Regions from separate parts of the Vallitalea guaymasensis genome, predicted to be linked through region 3. Evidence: predicted binding sites of a transcription regulator. Region 3 holds the regulator's gene; each other region holds the start of a gene.

Region 1 (3,292 bases), 270 kb from region 3:
ACGATTGCTGTCAACCCATCCTGTTATATGACTAAAAGCACTAGGAACTTTTTCTATTCTTACGTCAACCTTAATATCATCTTCTTCACCAACAGCATAGATATAATTAGGTTTCCAATAATCATAGGTTTGAAGATATTCCTCACTTCTTTGATGTTGATAAGCTGGAACAAGAATCTTGATACTTCCACCTTTTTCTATATTTTCTTTTGCCTTGAATTGTAATTCCCACTCTAATTCACCATTAACAACTATCTCATCACAGATATTAACTACTAATGTCCCTACTTCAGTATTAACTATATGCTCTCTCATAGCTCACTTGCTCCTTTACAATAATATTTATTTGAATACATTACTTTCATAATGAAAGTAAATTAATAAAAAAATAACCTCTCTTATCCTAATTAGATTTTAGCATAAAATATATATATTTTCAATATGAATAAATATATTAATTATATTACAATCATACAATTATACATTAAAAACTTTGTCCATAATAAGCGCAGTAGCACTATATTCTATCATCATTTTCTCTTTTGACCTGATTACCCAATCTATATCATTTAACTTAATGTCAAAAGCTAAATCTTTTACAAGGTTCTTCAAGATACTTAGTGCATCCTCATAGTAATCAAAAATCTCTCCCGATAAAACTACCACATCTGGATTAATTACGACCAATAGATTAGAAACAGCTATAGCTATTTTGTTAAGGGCATTATTTATTATATCGACACATATTTCATTCTTAACATTTGCCATTTTACATATATCAGTTAGTGAAGCATCTTTATCACCTTTTTTATCTCTATAAGCCTTTTCTATTGCCCCTTTGGAACAATAAGCTTCCAAATGACCTTTTTTGCCGCAATAGCATTCTTCACCATCAGGTTGAATTATCATATGACCAATCTTACCAGCAAGATTATTTTTACCTCTCACCAATTGATTGTTACATATAATACTACCTCCAACGCCTTCACCTAAGTAAATATATATCAGACTCTTTTTATTATTGCTTAGCTTATTATTAATCAGATATTCTCCGATTAAATCAGTATTGGTATTATTTTCAACCATTATTACACAATTATATCTTTCCTCTAAAAATCTCTTGATATCTACATCTTCAATGCCTTTCTTAAGTTTTAATATAGTCCCTGATTTATAATCTAATATACCTCTTGATGCAACACCAATGCCCAACACCTTGTCTTTATTAATCTGCGCATTATTAATAGATGCTGTTATTAGCTTATCCAACTCTTCCAATAAAACATCTGCATTATTTATTGCTACTATACTTAGAGTATCTTTGTAGATGATCTCTGACTTAAGATTAGTGATGCATATATATATACTACTCTTGGAAATATTGATACCTATTATATAGCTGGCATTTTTATTAACTATAAGACTTATTGGTTTTCTCCCTACATAAGTATCTTCTTTACCAACTTCCATAACTAAGTCTTCCTTAATTAGGCTTTCTACAATTCTAGAAACCGAGGGTGCTGATAATTTTAATGTCTTCTCTATGTCAGTTCTTGATATTGGTCCATCTTTCAATATCATCTTGAAAATCTTAATCTTATTTATTGATTTCATTTGAGATTTACCCTTTTTTTCAATCTTGAACAATAAAATCTCCTCCATAACAGTTTTATTAATTGATATAATATTATACAAAATATGAAAATTTTTCAATAGCATTGGATATTAAAAATAAAATAATGCTATAATTGGTTAATATTTTTTGTTAATTAATTAACAAAATCATTGACTTTTTTTTAATTTTTGTTAATATATATATGAACCTAATACAATAGACTTATGTATTAGCATATAAAAACAGTTAGATGAAAAACTCATATTAATTATATACCAAAATATTATATAATCAACAAATGTATATATATATCTTTATATTAATAACTAAAAATTTCATTAAATATATTTAACAAATTTTATAGGTAATACATAATTATTTTATTAAAAGGAGTGGTTAAAATGTTAACAATTAATATTTGTATAGGTAGTGCATGCCATTTAAAAGGGTCTTATTCAGTCATTTCAAAGCTCCAAGAATTAGTTAAAGATCAATCTTTAGAAGATAAAGTTGAAATAAAAGGTGCTTTTTGTCTTGGAAGATGCACCGAAGCAGTATCAGTCAAAGTAGACGATAAAATATATTCAGTCTGTCCAACTACAACTGAAGAATTTTTCAATAACGAAATCTTAACTAAGTTACCACAACAATAAGGGGGTTATTATTATGAAGATAATGGATTTTTTACCTGCTAATTGTAAAAATTGTTATAAGTGCGTAAGAAATTGCCACGTAAAAGCAATAAGAATAGTTGATGACCAAGCACAGATTATGGAAGACCATTGTATCGGTTGCGGACAATGTTTTGTAGTCTGTCCACAGAATGCCAGAAATATAAAAAGTGATTTAAGTGCTATAAAGAATTCTATACAAAGTACTAAAAAAATGGTTGTTACATTAGCACCCTCTTATAGTGGTATTTATAAAAAACCAAAAAAACTTATAGCTGCTCTAAGAGCACTTGGTTTTGAAGTAATAGAAGAAACAGCAATAGGTGCAGAAATAGTAAGTGACTTATATAAGGAATATATGGGTAATCATAATGATAAGAAGAACCTGATTACTTCATGTTGTCCATCAGTGAATTTATTGATACAACGTTACTATCCAGAATTACTCCCCTACCTGCTCCCTGTAGTATCCCCTATGATAGCCCATAGCATATTACTAAAAGAAAAATACGGTCAAAATTCATTTATTACTTTTGTAGGACCATGTATTTCTAAAAGATGTGAAGCTTTTGGTTACCAGGAAACTGGAGATATTGACGCTATTCTATCCTTTGAAGAATTAGATACTTGGTTACATGAAGAAGGAATAATACTAAATGACCTAGAAGACTCATACCTTGATTCATCAGCTTCCTCATATGGTCAGAGATATCCTCTAGAAGGTGGTATCTTAAAAGGAATTGAAGATGACATTACTAGAAATGGATATCGTTCAGTAAGTGTTACAGGTATAGAAGACTGTAAAAACCTGTTTGAGACATTATCAAAAGAAGATGTTGGAAATCTATTCATCGAAGCGAATATATGTGCCAACGGATGTATCAATGGTCCAGCTGTCAGCAAGAATAGTGAAAATGTTCATCTAAGACAACTTCATGTTGATGATTACTTAGAGGAAAAAGAAGCTCTAGAATATGAATTAACCAATAAAAGGGTTTATAATCGT
Region 2 (3,292 bases), 2.2 Mb from region 3:
CTATAAATCCACAGTTTCTAAGTGCAATACGCATTTGTTTTTTATAGAAATCCATATTCTTAGAATCACTAACTTTTGCTTGTGTTTCAGGATCTTCAAATAATAATCTTCCTACTTTTCTACCTTTTACAATATGCTCTTTTACGATCTCTTCAGCATCTTCTGGTTGTACTTGAACATAGAATGTATTATCTGGCAATATTTTTACAACTGGACCTTTTTCACAGAAACCAAAACAACCAGTTTTTAGTACTTTAACCTCGCTGTCCATGTTGTTGATTTTTAGTTGTTCCTTTAGATTATCAACTATTTCCTCGGATTTTGCAGATATACATCCTGTACCTCCGCAAACCAATATATGCATTTTATAGTTAGACATCTTTTAAGCCTCCTAACTTTTTTTATTCAATAGTTTTATGAGTTACAGGGATTATTCCATCAATTAACTCGCCATTTTTAATATGTTTTTCAATAACCTCTTTTGCTCTTTCTATTGTTACATCACCATATACAACTGGTTCACTATTTGGCATAGTTAATTCAATTGTTGGTTCTGCATAACAATATCCCATACAACCAGTTTGTGTTACAACTACGTTGTTAATGCCTTCTTTTGCTAATTCATCAATTAGGAAATTCATTACTTCTCTAGCACCAGATGCAATACCACATGTAGCCATAGCAACTTTTATTTGTATTAAATTATCAATGTTTTCGCCTTTTTCTCTTAATTCTACATTTGATTGAACTTTTTCCTTGATTTTTTTAAGTTCATCAAAAGATTTAATCTTTGCCATTTTTTTTCCTCCTTTTTAAAATACAATTATTTGTATTCTGCAAGAATATCTTTGACCATATCTGGTGTTACACGACCATAGACTTTATCTTCAACCATAACAACTGGAGCAAGTCCACAAGCCCCTACACAACGGAGTGATTGTAGTGAAAATTTACCATCTGGTGTTGTTTCACCAACTTCAATATCTAATTCTTTTTTTAGTTCGTTCAAAACATCTTCAGCACCTCTAACATAACAAGCTGTACCCATACATATTGAAATGTTAAATTCACCTTTTGGAATCATTGTGAAATAAGAATAGAATGTAACTACTCCAAATACTTTTGCTGTTGATATTTTTAATTTTTTTCCTACAAATTTTTGAACTTCTTCTGGTAAATATCCAAAAATATCTTGTGCTTTATGTAAAACACGTATTAGTTCTCCTTTTGTAGTTGGCATTGCATCAATATACTGCTCCAATTCTTGGAACTTTTCATCTGTTAATGCTGAATTAGCTGCCATTTGCTTACCTCCTTATTATATAATGTAAATGATTAACAAATTATATTAATTTATTAATTATAAACCAAAGTTATATATTTAACACGAAAAGCTGCATTATTACCATTTTATGGGGTTAAATCATAAATATCATGTTTTTTCTACAAGTTTTACAAGTATTCAAGTATTCTTCAATTAAGATAACAAAATGGTAGGGATATTTAACCTTATTTAATAAAGTATAATGCTTATTAAACTTAAAAAGGAAAGTCTATTAAAATTCTCATGTTTAAATATGCAATAATGTGTTTAATTAATAACATTAGAAAATACATCAATCCAACACATTAGTATATATATAAATTGAACTGGAATTGTTATTATTACAACCATTAATGAATATTTATAAGTACTACGACTTTCCCTTAATAATATTAATTATTGTTAACAATTCACTTTATAAAATTAGTTCAAATTATTTTCTTATCTATTCATATTGTTTGAGTGCGTTAAATATTGATTCTATATTTTTTTCATTAACTTCTAATGAATTTTTTTTAATTCCAATATACCCTAATTCATGAGCATCTGAAGATTGTATTATATGATAGTCTTTGTATTTTTGTCTATAAGTATCTAAGTTAGAAAATCTAGAAATCTCGAGTATAGAAGTATTCAAATCGTCTGGTATAAATCCTATATTAGCTAATATACTATAACTTGGTCTATCAATGTGAGCAGGTATTGCTATTCCATTGTTGTCATGTATCAAATCTATAACTTCGTTTAATGACATTGCCACAGATGTTAGTAGAAGTTTGTCCAGTTCTTTTATAATGTCATCATTCTCATCCAAAACATATTGATGTCCAAAAACAGTAGATTTATTCTTGATATAAGGTAATTTACTATATAGTTTGCTTTGAACATTGTATACACTCTCAATGTCAGGGAACAATCCTACCACATGTATTTCTTCTTTTGTTTCTATCTCAATTCCTGGAACAACAATAATATCTTTCCCCTTAGCTACTTTAATTACTGCTTCGACATTTTCTGCAGAATTATGGTCAGTTATAGCTATGGCATCTAATTCATTAATCAAAGACATGTTCACAATGTTATTAGGTGTCATGCTATCTTCTCCGCAAGGCGAAAGAGCTGTATGAATATGAAAATCATAGTATAATTTCATAAATCCGCTCCAAATATAGTCTATATTTTTTGTTAATATTTTATCAATTTCGACAAACACACATCCCTGTTATTATAACAAAAATAGAAATAAATGTAAAGAAACTATATTCTACTATTGTTTTATATAACACTTTTTATTATACCATGAAAATAGAGTTTTTCAACAAAAAAACACAATATATTAAGTAAATTACTTCCATCTAAAATTAGTTCTTTTTACTTGTTCCATATTGTTTTTTTCCTTAAGAATATTATTTTTTAACTTTTTTATATTAAATATTGTGAAATAATTATTTTTAAAATTAATATCATATATGATTCAGCAAAATTAATTTTATTAATTTAGGTCTAGTAATCAGTTTTCTTTAATTAAATAACCGATTATACTAAATTATTTAATTTTAATAATTTTACTTATTTACGCAAAATAAAAACCGCTAATAATATATTGATTATGATACATATTATTAACGGTTGTATTAAATTATTTACTTAAAACTTTCTTCAGGAATTGACCAGTATAGGACTTTTTACATTTTACTACTTTTTCAGGTGTTCCTTTTGCTATAACCAAACCACCTTTGTCGCCACCTTCTGGTCCTAAATCTATAATATAATCTGCAGTTTTGATAACATCCAGGTTATGCTCAATTACAAGAACTGAATTTCCTCCATCAACTAAACGTTGTAATATTGTAATCAATTTATTAACATCTTCAAAATGGAGACCAGTTGTTGGTTCATCAAGTATATACATGGTTTTACCTGTGCTTCTTTTACTTAATTCAGTAGCCAGTTTAACCCTTTGAGCTT
Region 3 (3,292 bases):
TTCAACTGAATCTCTCCTTTTAACTAATTACTCCCCTACTGCAATAGCTGTCACATTATCCCTGGAATGTGATATTGATACATGTATCGTAGAAATATCAAGTTGTCTCGCCAAATCCTTAGCACCATTATATAAAACTACATAGGGCTTGCCTTTATCATCACGTAAAACCTCAACATCAATAGGAGTAAAATTTACAAACCCTGTTCCAAGAACCTTGGAGACTGCTTCTTTGACAGCAAAATTACCAGCTATTGTTTCACCTCTATAATTTTTAGTTTCAAATAATTTATTTTCGTTGGGTGTAAAATATTTTTCTAGGAATCTTTTATTTAGAATAACCTTTTCTATTCTACTGATTTCAATGATATCATTACCTATTCCTTTTATCATTTACTTCCTCCCAGATATTTTTTATCATATAATTCAATGACTTCATATCCTACCAGATCATGCATATAAGAATACATCTTATCATATTCTTCTTTCGCTTCCGTCTGTCTCACAGCTTTTTCTTTTAATTCTGCCCTAACTTTTTCAATCCATTCATTTAATTCATCTAATTCATTCTTGGTATCAAACATTCTCATATAACAATCTTGCATTGTATATTCTAATAATTCTTTGTTGGTCGTTTGAATTTCTTTTGGCATATTTTCCATTCTTGATTCCATCTTATCTATCTTGACCTTTATGTCATTGATATATTTCTTGCTTTTTTCCATTTCTCCAATGGCTTCATCATCTTCATCTTCAATGGCTTCTTTCATGTTATCCATTATATCAACCATCATTTTCTTTTTAAGCAAAGTATATTCTTTCAAATCATTAGTAAGTTGTCCTTGTTCACCAAGAAGCTTATTAAGTCTTTTTTCAAGTTCCACTATTTTTTTTGGTTTTTTATTATTTTTGAATAGTTCATGCCATCTATTATCCAATGTCAATATATGTACCTTTTTTTCTATATTAATTGGTTTCTCTATCTTTTGTTTTGAAAAAAACATGCTTTCACGTCCTCATTATTTATATATACTTAATTTATACCTACTTAGTAATATAATAAAAATTTTCTATATTAATTATATCGTAACAAATTATTATATTCTATAGCACAATATAATTAAAAGGTACCCATATATATGAGTACCTAATACTTCTAAGAATAGTTATTCATTCTTAAAAACATAAATTACAGACGCTTATTTATATTCTCTCTTTGATATTATATGATAGAGTCATTAGACTATCCAACAAATGTACATTTTCGACTATAACATTTTTATTGGATAATTTCAGGTCTATAGGGGCAAAATTCCATATTCCTTTTATACCATAACTAACTAAGTCATTAGCAACTTTTGGTGCTTTTTGCTTAGGTAATGTTAGAATTGCCAAGTCAATACTATTTTCTTTTATGAAACTTCCCATTTCATCTAAATCCTTAATCTCAATACCTCTTACAGTTATACCTATAAGTCTCGGGTTAACATCAAATAATCCTTTAACTTCAAAACCTCTTTTATCAAAATTAGTATAATTAGCAAGTGCTTGACCCAAGTTTCCTGCTCCAACAATAATTGTATTATATTTATTTTCAAGACCAAGTATCTTGCCTATAGCGTTATATAAATATTCAACATTATAGCCGTAACCTTGTTGACCAAAACCGCCAAAATTATTTAAATCTTGTCTTATTTGAGAAGCTGTTACACCCATTCTGTTACTCAATTCTTTAGAGGAAATCCTTACAACATCGTTTTCCAATAAGTCTCCTAAGTATCTGTAGTATTTTGGTAATCTTTTAATTACCGCTGTTGATATTTTCTTTTGTATCATATAATCAATCCCCAATCCTTGATACTATTTTGGAACTTTTATACAAATAATTATATATGGTTGTTAAATCTATGTCAAATAATCAAATGCTGATAAACCCTTATCGTTTATGTATTATCACAGTATAAATCATTAACACAAATCCTATATTTAGTAAATATAGTTAAAAACAATCAATTGTTTATTGTATACAATCTATATTTTATAAATTATACCATAAAACCCTGATATTTTACAGCTTTTTCTAGAAAATTATACTTATAAAAAATTTTAATATCCTAAATTTTATACATATTTAGGTTTCATAAACCCTGTATGTTTACTTCTAACATATAAAATGGATATAAAAAATTAATTCTATACCCTTTTTAATTGTTAAGTTCAATTATATATTCTTTAATTTACTTAACTCAATATTATTATCAACTTAATATTATTACCTATAAAAGTTCTTTTCCCAAATATTTATTAATAGCATCTTTAGTTTTTTTTGTATAGTTTGCATCAGTGTATAATATTCTTTGTATGGTTCTTTGAGATAAGTTGGATTCTTTCGCCAGATCCTTGATAGTTATTTTATTCTCAACCATATAATTTCCTAGTTCTTTTCTCTTTATCTCATCTTTTTTGTATTGTCTATTGTAAAAATAAGTAGTATTGACCTTAGAACTTATTTGTCCCAATTTTCTTTTACGTTGATAATCAAGGCATTTTTCACATTGCTTGACACCTCTAATAAGTGATTCTTGTGATAGAGGTTTACCACACCTTATACATTGTTTTCTCTCCACACGAGCTTTTCTCAATTTTTTCATATAACCTGCATTACGACTCAAGTCATCATCCCCTTTAGAAAAGTTCTTTTATCATATATATGTTGTCCCAAAGAAATTTATTCTTATGTATGAACAAAATATGTTACTTCTCGTTAGGCAAAGAACTATCACAATAGATATTTATATATTTACCAAAAACCTCTAATTTTAAACCCTTAAACTTTTCAAAACCAGTGATTAATGGTATCATAGTATGGTAATTTTAATATTTATAGGAGGCAACTATGATTTTATCATGTAAAAATATATGCAAAGCATTTGTAACACATACAGTACTGGACAATGTAAACTTCTGGCTGGAAAAAGGAGATAAAGCAGCTATAGTAGGTATTAATGGAGCCGGTAAATCAACGCTGTTCAAGATCATTACCAATGAATTAGAAGCAGATTCAGGACAAGTTATAATTAATAGTTTAACAAAACTTGGTTACCTATCCCAAAATAGTACTCTATCATCCGAAAAAACTATTTATGATGAAATGCTGTTAACATGCAAAGAAATAATTCAAATGGAAAATACTTTAAGAGAATACGAAGTAAAAATGTCTAAACTAGATAATGATAGCGAAGCCCTTGATTCACTTATGAAATCCTACTCAAATCTACAGCATACTTTTGAA

The links. Region 3 encodes Rex, which represses fermentation and respiration genes when NADH is low (regulators of the CRP and FNR family bind a similar motif). Its sites were predicted from a motif close to ATTGTTAANTANTTAACAAT; they were not measured.
Region 1: HYG85_RS01600 ((2Fe-2S) ferredoxin domain-containing protein) is a predicted target of Rex. The motif match lies at 1,762-1,781, and genes of this name have one in related genera.
Region 2: nuoE (NADH-quinone oxidoreductase subunit NuoE) is a predicted target of Rex. The motif match lies at 1,370-1,389, and genes of this name have one in related genera.

What each region holds. Positions count from the first base shown of each region.
Region 1 is NZ_CP058561.1:356,856-360,147, forward strand. Features, by position in the region: gene HYG85_RS01590 (DUF3604 domain-containing protein) at 1-315, opposite strand, end outside; gene HYG85_RS01595 (ROK family transcriptional regulator) at 478-1,647, opposite strand; gene HYG85_RS01600 ((2Fe-2S) ferredoxin domain-containing protein) at 2,017-2,268, shown strand; gene HYG85_RS01605 ([Fe-Fe] hydrogenase large subunit C-terminal domain-containing protein) at 2,282-3,292, shown strand, end outside.
Region 2 is NZ_CP058561.1:3,538,243-3,541,534, reverse strand. Features, by position in the region: gene HYG85_RS15170 (NADH-ubiquinone oxidoreductase-F iron-sulfur binding region domain-containing protein) at 1-379, opposite strand, end outside; gene HYG85_RS15165 ((2Fe-2S) ferredoxin domain-containing protein) at 402-797, opposite strand; gene nuoE (NADH-quinone oxidoreductase subunit NuoE) at 824-1,303, opposite strand; gene HYG85_RS15155 (PHP domain-containing protein) at 1,770-2,477, opposite strand; gene uvrA (excinuclease ABC subunit UvrA) at 2,964-3,292, opposite strand, start outside.
Region 3 is NZ_CP058561.1:85,467-88,758, forward strand. Features, by position in the region: gene HYG85_RS00405 (NAD(P)H-hydrate dehydratase) at 1-5, opposite strand, end outside; gene acpS (holo-ACP synthase) at 28-393, opposite strand; gene HYG85_RS00415 (coiled-coil domain-containing protein) at 390-1,004, opposite strand; gene HYG85_RS00420 (redox-sensing transcriptional repressor Rex) at 1,204-1,836, opposite strand; gene HYG85_RS00425 (helix-turn-helix domain-containing protein) at 2,277-2,672, opposite strand; gene HYG85_RS00430 (ABC-F family ATP-binding cassette domain-containing protein) at 2,897-3,292, shown strand, end outside.